DNA from 3 places in the Nonomuraea coxensis DSM 45129 genome. Region 1 is predicted to be linked to each of the others. Evidence: riboswitches for the same ligand, from Rfam matches in the RefSeq annotation. Region 1 holds a riboswitch; each other region holds the start of a gene.
What was found. Region 1 has a riboswitch for cyclic di-AMP ahead of Nocox_RS20440 (CHAP domain-containing protein). Riboswitches for the same ligand answer to the same signal wherever they lie in the genome.
Positions count from the first base shown of each region.

Region 2: it holds a riboswitch for cyclic di-AMP, as region 1 does, so the genes downstream of both, Nocox_RS43815 (C40 family peptidase) here and Nocox_RS20440 (CHAP domain-containing protein) in region 1, are expected to answer to the same signal.
Region 3: it holds a riboswitch for cyclic di-AMP, as region 1 does, so the genes downstream of both, Nocox_RS43865 (C40 family peptidase) here and Nocox_RS20440 (CHAP domain-containing protein) in region 1, are expected to answer to the same signal.

Region 1 is NZ_CP068985.1:4,392,101-4,396,332, forward strand. Features, by position in the region: gene Nocox_RS20430 (HesA/MoeB/ThiF family protein) at 1-530, shown strand, start outside; gene Nocox_RS20435 (hypothetical protein) at 681-1,877, shown strand; cyclic di-AMP (ydaO/yuaA leader) riboswitch at 2,096-2,242, shown strand; gene Nocox_RS20440 (CHAP domain-containing protein) at 2,255-2,899, shown strand; gene Nocox_RS20445 (MFS transporter) at 2,977-4,232, opposite strand, start outside.
Region 2 is NZ_CP068985.1:7,510,528-7,514,759, reverse strand. Features, by position in the region: gene serA (phosphoglycerate dehydrogenase) at 1-552, shown strand, start outside; gene Nocox_RS43820 (hypothetical protein) at 864-992, shown strand; gene Nocox_RS43815 (C40 family peptidase) at 1,019-1,780, opposite strand; cyclic di-AMP (ydaO/yuaA leader) riboswitch at 1,805-1,945, opposite strand; gene Nocox_RS35195 (3-isopropylmalate dehydrogenase) at 2,058-3,104, shown strand; gene Nocox_RS35190 (branched-chain amino acid aminotransferase) at 3,327-4,232, shown strand, end outside.
Region 3 is NZ_CP068985.1:8,758,343-8,762,574, reverse strand. Features, by position in the region: gene Nocox_RS41070 (cytochrome P450) at 1-901, opposite strand, end outside; gene Nocox_RS41065 (LuxR C-terminal-related transcriptional regulator) at 1,371-1,583, shown strand; gene Nocox_RS43865 (C40 family peptidase) at 1,660-2,703, opposite strand; cyclic di-AMP (ydaO/yuaA leader) riboswitch at 2,709-2,859, opposite strand; gene Nocox_RS41055 (amino-acid N-acetyltransferase) at 3,136-3,705, shown strand; gene Nocox_RS41050 (RDD family protein) at 3,791-4,232, shown strand, end outside.

The DNA of each region.
Region 1 (4,232 bases):
TCCAGGTCGAGGCGATCGACGCCGACCTCGAGGGGCCCGAGCAGCTCGCGCAGCTGGTCCGCCGCATCGGCCCGGACGTCGTCGCCTCGGGTGTCGACCGGCCGAACCGGATCGACCTCTGGGTGAACGAGGCGTGCGTACGCGCCGGCGTCCCCTTCGTCCGCGGCGGCATGGCCGTCACCACGGGGACGGTGTGGTCGGTGCACCCGGGGGTCAGCGCCTGCCGCGCCTGCGTCCCCGCCGACCCGGCGAACCCGGCCGACTTCCCCGACCCCGACGACCCGGAGATCGCGGGTGCGATCGCGGCGAACCGGCTGTTCGCCCGCCTGCCGCGGCCCAACCGCGGCATCGGTCCCGTGGCCGGGCTGCTCGGCGCGTTCGGCGCGTTCGAGGTGCTCCGCTACCTGACCGGTTTCGAGCCGCCGGCGTACGCCGGCCGGCCGCTCACCGTCGACTTCGCGCGCGGTTGCGCGACGAGCCAGACCGAGTGGCCACGCGACCCCGACTGTGCCGTCTGCGGAGGGAGGTGATCCTTGTGAAGCTCGAGATCAAGCGCATCGAGAACACCCGGCTGACCCAGCTGGTCCACCCGGACTCCTGATCCGGGCGAGGGGCCGCGCTCCGGCGACGCCGGAGCGCGGCCCTCCCACGTCGGTGCCGTCCTCGGTTGGAGACAGACAATGGCCACCTCTACGGATGAGGAACTGCGTGCCCGAGCGGCCCGCCTGACCGTCGCCCACGACGGCGAGGCGTGGATCCTCGGCCGGCCCGAGCTGGGCGTCTTCGTCGCGGTGCCGGAGCCGGGCGCCGTCTTCGTCACCACGCTCCAGGAGACCGGCTCGCTCGACCAGGCCACGGCGCGGGCCGGTGACGTCGCCGGGGAGCCGGTGGACGGAGCGGACTTCCTCGACGGGCTCACCGCCGCCGGGCTCCTCGACCCGCCGGGGGAGCAGCCCGACCCGCGCGGCCGGGTCAAGTGGATCGAGGGAGTGAGCCCGGGGGCCGCGGCCCGGCTGTTCGGGCCCGTCGCCTGGTCCTGCTACGGGGCCGCCGCGGTGCTCTCCGCCGGGCTCCTGCTGTTTCGGCCCGAGCTGCGCCCGTCCTGGCAGGACGCCTGGTTCCTGCCCAGCCCCGGGCTCTCGGCGTTCACCTGGCTGCTGCTCGCCATGGCGTGCGGCGCCGTGCACGAGGCCTGGCACTGGCTGGCCGGCCGCGCGATCGGCGTGCCGGCCGTCTTCCGGGTGAGCCATCGCGGCCTGTACGTGGTCTACGAGACCGACCTCACCCAGATCGTGACGGTGCCGCGCCATCGCCGCCACGGCGTGTACCTCGCCGGGATGGCCGTCGACGTCGTGCTGCTGGCGGCGTCGCTGGGCGCGCGGCTGCTCGGCGTGGGCGGCGTCGCCGGCGACTTCCTCGCCGCCGTCTCGCTCCTCCTGGTCGTCAACCTGGTCTGGCAGTGGGCCGCGCTGCCGCTGCGCAGCGACGCGTACGCGCTGCTGGCCAACGCGCTGCGCTGCCACAACCTCTACCGGGCGACGTGGCTGACGGCCAAGTCCCGGCTGTTCCGGCTCAGCCCGCCCGAGGCGGACGAGCTGGCGCAGATGTCGGAGCGCGACCGGAGCGTGGCCCGCTGGTTCGTGATCCCGTACGTGGCCGGGATCGCCGTCATGGGCTGGATGTTCGCCACCGTCGTGCTGCCGCTGGTCGTCTCCCTGGGGCGATGGGGGCTGGAGCGGCTCGCGAGCGGCTCGGTCACCTCGGCCGGCTTCTGGGAAGCGCTCGCCGTGGCCGTCTACATCGGCGTGCAGCTCTGCGTGCCGCCCGCTCTCGCCCTGCGCGAACGCCGGCTGCGCCGCTCCGGCCGGCTCCTCTGAGAGCCGAGCGGCGGGCGCGTGGGTAAAGAAATCGCTCGCCGATCCCCGCCTGTGCAGGGGATCGCGTTGCGGAGGGCAGACCCGCGCTTGCATCTCTCTGTGAGGTTCGCTTACCTTCGAGGACTTAAGGCGTACGCCAGGCAGGCGCAAGCATGTCGCGTGACGTCTCCACATTGCCGAGACCGTGTCTCACCAGCATGAACCGCATGTGTCGAGGTGGGACGCGGCCGCCGAGTCCGCGATCTCGCGGAGCCGGGGACCCATGTGTTTCCGGGGTGAATCGGCGTGCTCCACGCGGGCGCGCCGTAGGGCACTTCCACGCCCGAACCCGTCAGCTAACCCGGTAGGCGGCAGGGAAGCAAGGAGCAATCCCCGTAATGCCCAAGCACACCTTCGTTCGTACCCTCATGCCCGCGAACCTCTCCAGGCTCGCCGTCGGGATGAGCGTGGCCGCCGGTGCCGTTCTCGCCGCCGGCCCGGCCTTCGCCGCCGACCGTGACTCCCAGGAGCAGGCCCGGAAGCCCGCGACCCAGGCGAGCGCGCAGACGGTGCTGCGGATCGCCGAGTCGCAGCTCGGCGTGACGGAGAACGCGGCCGGTGGCGGTACGCCGTTCCACAGCTGGTACATGTCTTCGCAGCGGGCCAAGGAGACCATCGCTCGTGACGGCGGCAGCGTGCAGGCGTACGCGAACGCCCCGTGGTGCGCCATGTTCGTCTCCTGGGTCGGCGAGAAGGCCGGCGCCCGGCCCACCGTCGGCTGGGACGCCTACACCGTCACCTACGCCAAGTGGTTCCAGGACAACAAGCGCTGGGGCACGCTGGCCAAGCCCGGCGCCGTCGTCTTCTACGACTGGAACGGCGGGAGCACCTCGGGCATCGACCACGTGGGCCTGGTGAAGCAGGACAACGGCGACGGCACGATCACCGCGATCGAGGGCAACACCGGCAACGGCAAGGTCGAGCAGCGGATCCGGCCCAAGTCGCAGGTCGTGGGCTACGGCTACCCCGACTACCGCGCCTGACGGAGCTGGGAACGCGCCCCCACCTCGGATGGGATCCGGGAGCGGGGGCGCGTCCGTGATCGGTGACGGGCGCCGGCTCACGTACGGGAGACGGTGGCCTCGTCGCCGGCCGGCGCGGCGGCGCGGGTGCGCAGGGTCGCGGCGGCGATCAGAGCGCCGGCCAGGGCGATGGCGGCGGCTCCCACGAAGGCGGCGGAGAAGCCGTCGGTGAGGGCCGGCAGGTCGCCGAGCCGGCCGGCGCCGTTGGCGGCGGCGACGGCGGTCATGGCGGCCAGGCCGAGCGCGGAGCCGACCTGGTAGCTGGTGTTGACGATGCCGGAGGCCAGGCCGCCTTCCTCGGGGCGGGCCGAGGAGATGGCGGTGCCGAGGGAGGGGATGAAGGCCAGCGACATGCCGAGGGCGGCGACGAGGCCGGCGGGCAGGACGTCGGTGGCGAAGCCGCCGTCCGGGCTGATCAGCGACAGCCAGGCCATGCCGGCGGCGAGCAGGAGCAGGCCGCTGACGGTGGTGGCCTTGGGGCCGAAGCGCCCGATGGCGCGGGGCGCCAGGACGATCATGCCGATCATGATGAGCACGGTCATCGGGAGCAGCGCGGCGCCGCTGGGGAAGGCGCCGTAGCCGAGGACCTGCTGCAGGTAGAGGTTGAGGAAGAACCACATCGGGATCCACGCGCCGCCGAGCAGGAACTGGGTGAGGTTGGCGGCCGACAGGCCGGGGGTGCGGAAGATGGACAGGCGCATCAGCGGTTCGCGGCGGCGGGCCTGGATGGCGACGAACGCGGCGAGCAGCACCACGGCGGCGGCGAGCGTGATCCAGGTGCCGGCCGAGCCCCAGCCGATCTCGGGGGCGCGGACGACGCCGTAGACGGCGGTGCCGAGGCCGAGGGTGACGGTCAGCGTGCCGAGCACGTCGATGGAGCCGCGCCGGGCGGGGGCGGCGGGCATCAGCGGGCCGGTGGCCAGGAGCGCGACGACGGCGATGGGGATGTTGATGTAGAACACCCACGGCCAGCTCAGGTATTCGGTGATGAGGCCGCCGAGGAAGACGCCGGCGGTGCCGCCGGCGGGGGCGGCGGCACCGTACAGGGCGAGGGCCTTGGTCAGCTCCTTGGGGGCGTGGCCGAACAGCATCATCAGCAGGGTGAGCGCGGACGGGGCGATCAGCGCGGCGCCGACGCCCTGGACGGCGCGGCCGGTCAGTTCGACCCACACCTCGGGCGCGAGGCCGGCCAGGAGTGAGCCGGCGAGCAGGATGAGCCAGCCGGCGCCGAACAGCCGGCGGGCGCCGAACAGGTCCGACAGGCGGCCGCCGAGCAGGAGGAGGCCGCCGAAGG
Region 2 (4,232 bases), 3.1 Mb from region 1:
AAGCTCGACGTCGAGGTGCGCGGCGAGATCGCCTCCCAGGACGTGCGGGTCATCGAGCTGGCCGCGCTCAAGGGCGTCTTCGCCGACGTGATCGAGGAGCAGGTCACCTACGTCAACGCGCCGCTGCTGGCCAAGGACCGCGGCGTGGCCGTCGAGCTGATCACCAGCTCCGACAGCCCCGACTGGCGCAACGTGGTCACCGTCCGCGGCGTGCTGGCCGACGGCCGCCAGGTGTCGGTGTCGGGCACGCTGTCCGGCCCCCGCCAGATCACCAAGATCGTCGAGGTCAACGGCTACGAGATGGAGATCGAGCCGACGGCGCACCTCGCGTTCTTCACCTACGCCGACCGTCCCGGCATCGTCGGCGTGGTCGGCCGGCTGCTCGGCGAGCACGGCGTCAACATCGCCTCCATGCAGGTGGCCCGCGACGTCAAGGGCGGCAAGGCGCTCATCGCGCTGACCGTCGACTCGGCGATCCCGGCCGACATCGTCGACCAGATCGTGGCCGAGATCGGCGCCGAGAGCGGCCGTTCCGTGGACCTGGAGGACTGACCCTCCCTCACGTGCGGAAGGCCGCCGCCCCGGTTCGGGCGGCGGCCTTCTGTCGTCTCAGCATGCGAGATGCTAGGACATCCAACGAGATTCCTCGGTTACCGTGGAAGCACATGCGCCAGGTGTCCGTACTCATTACCTGCCGCGGCGAGGCCTGTTAGGGCAGGTCGGCGACTCGCCGCGGTGAGCGGCGTGCGTCGGCCGGTAAGTCCCTTCCGTCCGGTCCGTGATCCGGACCGCGGCATCAGGCCCCGTTCGGATTCGCGACCGGGGTCCGACCCTCCCGTCACCAACGCCTTTCGCGAAACGAGATGACCACCATGTACGAGATGTACGCCTGGAACCGTGCCGACGACCCCAAGGACGAGGCCGCCGAGGCCCTGCAGACCGCGCTGGACCGCCGCGACAACGGCGGCGCCCCGCAGGAGTCCGGCCGGTAGGGCCCCGGCTCGCTCATGAGGCCGCGTCAGAGCACTGACGCGACGGGCATGGACGGCGGCGGCGTCTCGCGCCGCTCCGCCCACTCCCGCACGCCCTTGCGGTCGGGCCGGACGCCGCCGACGAAGGCGCTCCTGCGCCAGCTCGACAGCTTCTCCTCCTTGACGACGTCCCCCGTGCGGGGCGCGTGCACCATGTAGCCGGGCCGGGAGATCATCCCGACGTGGCCGAGGTTGCTGAAGAAGACCAGGTCGCCGGGCTTGAGGTTGTTCCAGGAGACCTTCTTGTCGTACGCCGCGTACTGGTCCGTGGTGACGCGGGGCAACTGGATCCCCGCCTTCTGGTACGCCCGGAGCATGAGCCCCGAGCAGTCGTACCCGCCCCTGCCGGTCCCGCCCCAGAGGTACGGGATGCCCCGCTTCTTCATGGCGAAGCGCAGCGCGATCTTCCAGGCGGGCCTGCTCTGCCTGTCCCGGATCTTCTTGAGCTCCGGGCCGGTGAGCGTGGTGGTGAGTGCGCGCTCGTCGAGGGTGTCGTTCTTGGGCGCGCGGTCGGGGGTGGACGCGCCGGAGGGGTCAGATCCTCCGGCGGTGCTGGATCCCCCGGCGGGATCGGGCTGGATGGGATCGGGCTGGGTCGGGGTGGGCTGAGCGGGATCGGGCTGGGCGGGATCGGGCTGGGTGGGGGTGGGCTGGGCGGGATCGGATTGGGTGGGGGTGGGCTGGGGGGCTGGGGTGGATGCCTGGGCGGGGGAGGCGAGCACGGCGACGCCGGCCGCGCCCGCCGCCACGAGAATGGCGATGCGAGACAGGGGACTGTCCTTCCAAACGGCCGGCCGGGTTAGCTGACGGGCTCGGGCCTGGAAGCAGCCCTACGGCGGATGCCGATTCGCCCCTGGGGAGAGTGGGTCCCCGGCTCCACGCGAACCGCCGCGTGAATTAGGCAGGGCACGGACGCTAACGAATCGGTCAAAAGATCGCAAACTTCTCAAATCGGACGTTCCTCGGAACGGTCCGGAAAATGAGACCGAGTGTTCGTCAGGCGAGACGAGCCGGTAAGGTACCGGCATGGAGTCGCGTAACATCCGCTTGGCCGTCATCCCCGGCGATGGCATCGGCACCGAGGTCGTCGCCGAAGGGCTCAAGGTCCTCGAAGCCGTCGGCACGAAGATCGAGCCCACGCACTACGACCTGGGCGCGGCGCGATACCACCGCACCGGCGAGACGCTGCCCGACCCGGTGCTGCAGGAGCTGCGCGGCTACGACGCGATCCTGCTCGGCGCGGTGGGCGACCCCAGCGTGCCCCCGGGCATCCTGGAGCGCGACCTGCTGCTGCGGCTGCGCTTCGAGTTCGACCACTACGTCAACCTGCGCCCGGTCAAGCTCTTCCCCGGCGTCGAGACCCCGCTGGCCGACACCGCCGCCGAGGACATCGACATGATCGTGGTCCGCGAGGGCACCGAGGGCCTCTACGCGGGCACCGGCGGCGCCATGCGGCGCGGCACGCCGCACGAGATCGCCACCCAGGAGTCGCTCAACACCGCCTACGGTGTCGAGCGCGTCGTCCGCTACGCCTTCGACAAGGCCCAGAGCCGCCCGCGCAAGAAGCTGACGCTGGTCCACAAGACCAACGTCCTCACCTTCGCCGGCGACCTGTGGCAGCGCACGGTCAACCGGGTCGCCGAGGAATACCCCGAGGTCACCACCGACTACTGCCACATCGACGCGGCGTCGATGTTCTTCGTGACCCAGCCGGGGCGCTTCGACGTCGTCGTCACCGACAACCTGTTCGGCGACATCATCACCGACCTCGGCGCGGCCATCGCGGGCGGCATCGGCCTGGCCGCGAGCGGCAACATCAACCCCGAGGGCACGGCGCCCAGCATGTTCGAGCCGGTGCACGGCAGCGCGCCCGACATCGCGGGCCAGGGCAAGGCCGACCCGACCGCCACCATCCTGTCGGTCGCCATGCTCCTCGACCACCTGGGCCTGCGGGCCGAGGCCGCCAAGGTCGAGCAGGCGGTCGCCGACGACATCGTCGAGCGGCTGGCCGGCTGGACCGGCCGCACCACGTCGCAGATCGGCGACGACATCACCGCGCGAGTATCCGGCTAGGGCCGCCCAGCCTCACCACGCGCCTGGCGGTCCGCATCGGATCGCCAGGCGCTTTTTGCTGTCCAAAGCGGCTGAATCCCCCCAACGGCAGCTTGTCATCCCATACGGCGAGACAATAGGAAGTACTAGCTGCCTTCGGGCAGAACTGCCGCGCCATAGCGGGTCCGCGGGCCCGCAGGATTCGGTAGATTTCGCGAAATCGCAGAGAGAAGGACCGTCGTCATGACCATCGCTCAGAAGCTCAGCTTCGACGTGCAGCTATCCGACCACGCGCGCACCGCGGCCGAGCGGGAGCAGGTACTGGCGAACCCCGGATTCGGGCAGTCCTTCACCGATCACATGATCACCATCGACTACACCGAGGGCCAGGGCTGGCACGACGCCCGGCTGGCGCCGTACGGACCGCTCTCGCTCGACCCGGCCACCGCGGTCTTCCACTACGCGCAGGAGCTGTTCGAGGGCCTGAAGGCTTATCGGCAGATCAACGGGTCCATCGTGATGTTCCGCCCCTACGCCAACGCCGCCCGCTTCAACCGCTCGGCCGCCCGCATGGCCATGCCCGAGCTGCCCGAGGAGACGTTCGTCGAGTCGCTCGAACTCCTCGTCCGCACCGACGAGGAGTGGGTGCCGACCACCGAGGGGCACAGCCTCTACCTGCGGCCCTTCATGATCGCCACGCAGGCGGGGCTCGGCGTCAACTACCCGTCCAGGACCTACTCGTACATGGTCATCGCCTCGCCGGCGGCGTCGTACTTCAGCGGCGGCGTCAAGCCCGTGTCGGTGTGGCTGTCCACCGAGTACACCAGGGCCGCGCCCGGCGGCACCGGCTTCGCCAAGTGCGGCGGCAACTACGCCGCCGCCTTCGTCGCCCAGCGCCAGGCCGTCGAGAACGGCTGCGACCAGGTCGTGTGGCTGGACGCCCAGTCCCACGAGTACGTCGAGGAGATGGGCGGCATGAACCTGTTCTTCGTCTTCGGCAACAAGCTCGTCACCCCCGCCCTGACCGGCACCCTGCTGCCCGGCATCACCCGTGAGTCGATCCTGGAGCTGGCCGGCGGTCTCGGCCTGGAGACCGAGGAGCGGCTCATCTCGGTCGACGAGTGGCAGTCGGCGTGCGAGTCGGGCGAG
Region 3 (4,232 bases), 4.4 Mb from region 1:
CCAGCGCGGCGAGCGCGATCTCGCCCTCCATCCTGGCCAGGGTCGCCCCGAGACAGAAGTGGATGCCGAGCCCGAAGGCGAGATGCCGCCCCGGCTCGCGCGCCACGTCGAACCGGCCGGGGTCGAACCGGCCGGGGTCGAACCGGCCCGGATCGAACCGGCCAGGGTCTGGACGATGGGGATCGAAACGATCGAGGTCGAAGCGGTCGGGGTCGGGGAAGGCCGCGGGGTCGCGGTTGGCCGCGCCGATCAGCGCGACCACGGCCGTGCCCGCGGGCACCGGCGTCCCGCCGAGCTCGGCGTCGCGCAGCGCCACCCGCCCGGTGAGCTGGACCGGCGGGTCGTAGCGCAGCACCTCCTCGACGACCGGCCGGGGCCGCTCGGCGGCGTGCCTGAGCAGGTCGTGACGGACCAGGGCGAGCACTCCGTTGGCGATGAGGTTGACGGTCGTCTCGTGGCCGGCCACGAGCAGCAGCACGCAGGTGGCCAGCAGCTCGCCCTCGGTCAGCTCCTCCACCCGGACGAGGGCGCTCAGCAGATCGTCGCCGGGCCGCCGGCGCCGGAGCTCCAGGAGGTCACGGAAATAGTCGCGAAACTCCCTTCCGGACCGGCCGCTTTCCGCTATCAGATCCTCTGTAAGCATCGGGTCAAGGCTGCGGGCGGCCGTCTCGCTCCAGCCCTGGAAGCGCTCGTGATCTTCCGGCGGGACGCCCAGCATCTCGCAGATCACCCTGACCGGCAGCGGGTACGCGAAGCCGGAAACCAGGTCGCCCTCCTCCGGCAGCGCGGCGATCAGCCCGGCGGTGACGGCCTCGACGCGCGGGCGCAGCCGCTCGACCATGCGGGGCGTGAACGCCCTGCTGACCAGACCGCGTAACCGGGTGTGATCGGGCGGATCCATACGCAGAAATGACTCGACGGGCTGACCTGGATTGACGCGATTGACAGGATTCGGGCCGTGCCCGAAGCGGGGGTCGCGGAGCATGGCGCCGCACAGTTCGTGACCGGTCAGGACGAACAGCCCGGCGGGCGTACGGAAGATCGGCCCGCGCTCGCGCAGTGCGTGGTAACGCGCATAGGGATCATCCAGAAAACCGGGATCCGCGGGATCAAAACCCAGAACGTCCGCCGGACCCGAGGGGGAGGGAGGGCCGCCCCCGGGCTGATCAACGACATCGGTCATCGCGCGTCCAGCATCCGGTCGGCATATGGCGAGTACGTCACATATGGGCGATCATGTCAATAGCGCTCGTCAAGGGCGGGGTTTATCACGCTTGACGACCTTTCGGAGATGCGTTTACCTTCTGCGAGACGAGCGGCTTTGGCGCGTTGTGAGGTCCACATTCTGCTGTTGGGGGGGAGGGCTCCCGATGGAAGTGCTCACTGAAGGCGTTGAGCTGAGCCACGCGGATCTGGCTTTACTCGGCGAGCTGGCCAAGGGCGTCACGGTGGACCGGGTGGGGAGACGTCTGGACATCAGCGGGCGCACCGTACGCCGGAGACTGCGCGGCATCTGTGATCGCATCGGCGTCGCGACGGCCATCGAGGCCGTCGCCTGGGCGGCGCGCCGCCAGCTCATCTGATCTGACGACACGCCTGTGCCCGGCGGGGTGGCCGGTCGGCTCAGCCGGCTCAGTCGGCTCAGTCAGCTCAGCCGGCTCAGTCGGCGATGCGCACCGCGCCCGCGAAGGGCCGGTTGCCGAGCGCGGCCACCCGTACGACGTCGCCGGTGCGCGGGGCGTGCACCATCATGCCGCCGCCGATGTAGATGCCGACGTGATGCAGGTCGCTGTAGAAGAAGACCAGGTCGCCGGGGCGCATCTCCTCGCGTGAGATGTGCCGGCCCGCGGTCCACTGGTCGCCGGTGTAGTGCGGCAGGGAGATGCCGACGCGCTGGAAGGCGGCCATGACCAGGCCGGAGCAGTCGTAGGAGTTGGGGCCTTCCGCGCCCCACACGTACGGCTTGAGCTGCTGCGTGAGCGCCCACCTGGCGGCCGCCGCGGCCTTGCCGGTGCCGGGGATCGGCAGGTTGACCCGTACAGCGCGGGTGCCGGGCCGCCCGGCCTCGCCGAGGGCGCGGCGGAAGAGGCTGCTCTCGGTCCTCGTGATCAGTGAGGTGATCTTGTCGCGCTTGGCGTCGAGGTCGGCGACGATCTCGCGCAGCTCCTCCATGCGGGCCTTGGCGCCGGCCTCGGCGCGGGTGGCCGCGTCCATGGCCTTGAGGAGCTGGTTGACCTCCTCGCTCTGCTGCGTCTCCAGCGCGTGCGTGGTCGCCGCCCGGTCGAGGAACTCCTCCGGGTCGTCGGACTGCATGAAAGCGAGGGAACGGTTGAGCCCGCCGGTGATGTAGGCGTTCTGGGCGAGCATGACGGCCTTGGCGCGCTTGGCGGCGAGATCGGCCTGGCTGTCGGCCAGGGTCCTCTGCGCGGCGTCCGAAGCCTTCTTGGCGGTTTTGTACTTCTCCCGCTGGCCGTTGTACTGCTCCGTGAGCGTCTCGATCTCGACGTGCAGCTTCTCGACCTTGTCCGACAGCTCCTTGAGCGACGGCTTGGGCTCAGCGGACGCCGGGGCGATGGGGGCCACCAGTAACGCGCCGGCCAGCAGGGCCGCCGCTCCGAGGCGGAACGGCCGCCGGAACCGTTCTCGATGGCGGGCGTCCCCGCCCGCCGTCCTCTCGTCCCCACGCGTGCGCGTGCGCTTCACCAACCAGCTCCCTTCCTCGACGCCTACCGGGTTAGCTGACGGGTTCGGGCCGGAGGAGCCCTACCGAACGATTCGGATTCACCCCAGTGATGGCGTGCGGCGGGCGCCATCGGCGGGTCCCCGGCTTCCCTTGCGGGAATTGGGCGTGGCTCCCGCGCGACACGCGGGGAACGTCGTCGCTGGACACTAATGCACTCCCGGTTCCTGCTCAACCAGAACTGCTTGATCTGTTGAGGTTTCACAACTGAAGGGTCACAAGGTGATCTCGTGATCAAGCGTACAGAAGAGACTTTATGTCCTCTTTGCCCTTGGTTCTGCCTGGCGTCGGCGGACGCCGGACCTGGGCCTGGAGACGACCGCGGCGGGCCCCGCAGCGGGGCCGCTTGAGGGAGTTAGGTCCGAGCCGTAATGACATCTGTACTCTGGAGAGCCATGGAGCAGGTGGCCGAGTTGACAGTGCCCGAGACCGCGGTGGTGGTCCGGCGTGCCCGCACGCCCGACGTCCGCGGGATCAGGCGCCTGGTCGACACCTACGCGGGCGCGGGTCCCCGGCTCCTGGAGAAGACCACGGTGACGCTGTACGAGGACGTACAGGAGTTCTGGGTGGCCGACCTCGGCGGCCGGGTCGCCGGATGCGGCGCCCTGCACGTCCTGTGGGAGGATCTCGCCGAGGTCCGCACGGTCGCCGTCGATCCGGAGTGCCGGGGCATGGGAATCGGCCACCGGATCGTGGAGGCGCTCATCCAGCAGGCCAAGGATCTGGGTCTGCGGCGGGTATTCTGTCTCACTTTTGAGATCGAATTCTTCGCCAGGCACGGGTTCCGGCCCATCCAGGGGACACCGGTCTCACCCGAGGTCTACGCCGAACTCCTGGCCTCGTACGACGAGGGTGTGGCCGAGTTTCTCGACCTGGAGCACGTCAAGCCGAACACCCTGGGCAACACCCGCATGCTGCTCCATCTGACATCGGGTGACGCGGACCTTGACCAATTGGAAAGGTGATTGTTGATACCTATGTCGATACGTTGGGCAGCACAGGCATGTGCCCTGACACGTGCCACATGCGCACGCGAAGCGAGGTGACACGGTGAGCACCGGACAGCCGCCGTATCCACAGGACGAATCCGGCGAGAACTCCGCGCCCGGCAATCCCCCCTACGGCCAGCAGCACCAGGGCCGCCACCCCGGCGAGCCCGACCCCGACGCCACCGTGGTCGGCTACCGCGCGGACGACGCCTTCGGCCAGCCCCCCTACAACCAGCAGCAGCAGGGCTACGGCCAGCAGCAGCCCCAGTACGGTCAGCAGCAGCAGTCCCAGCCCGACTACGGCCAGCAGGGCTACGGCCAGCAGCCCCAGTACGGCCAGCAGCAGCAGGGCTACGGCCAGCAGCCGCAGTACGGCCAGCAGCAGGGCTACGGCCAGCAGCCTCAATACGGTCAGCAGCCGCAGTCCCAGCCGGACTACGGCCAGGGCTACGGCCAGCAGGCCCAGTCCCAGCCCGGCTACGGTCAGCAGCCTCAATACGGCC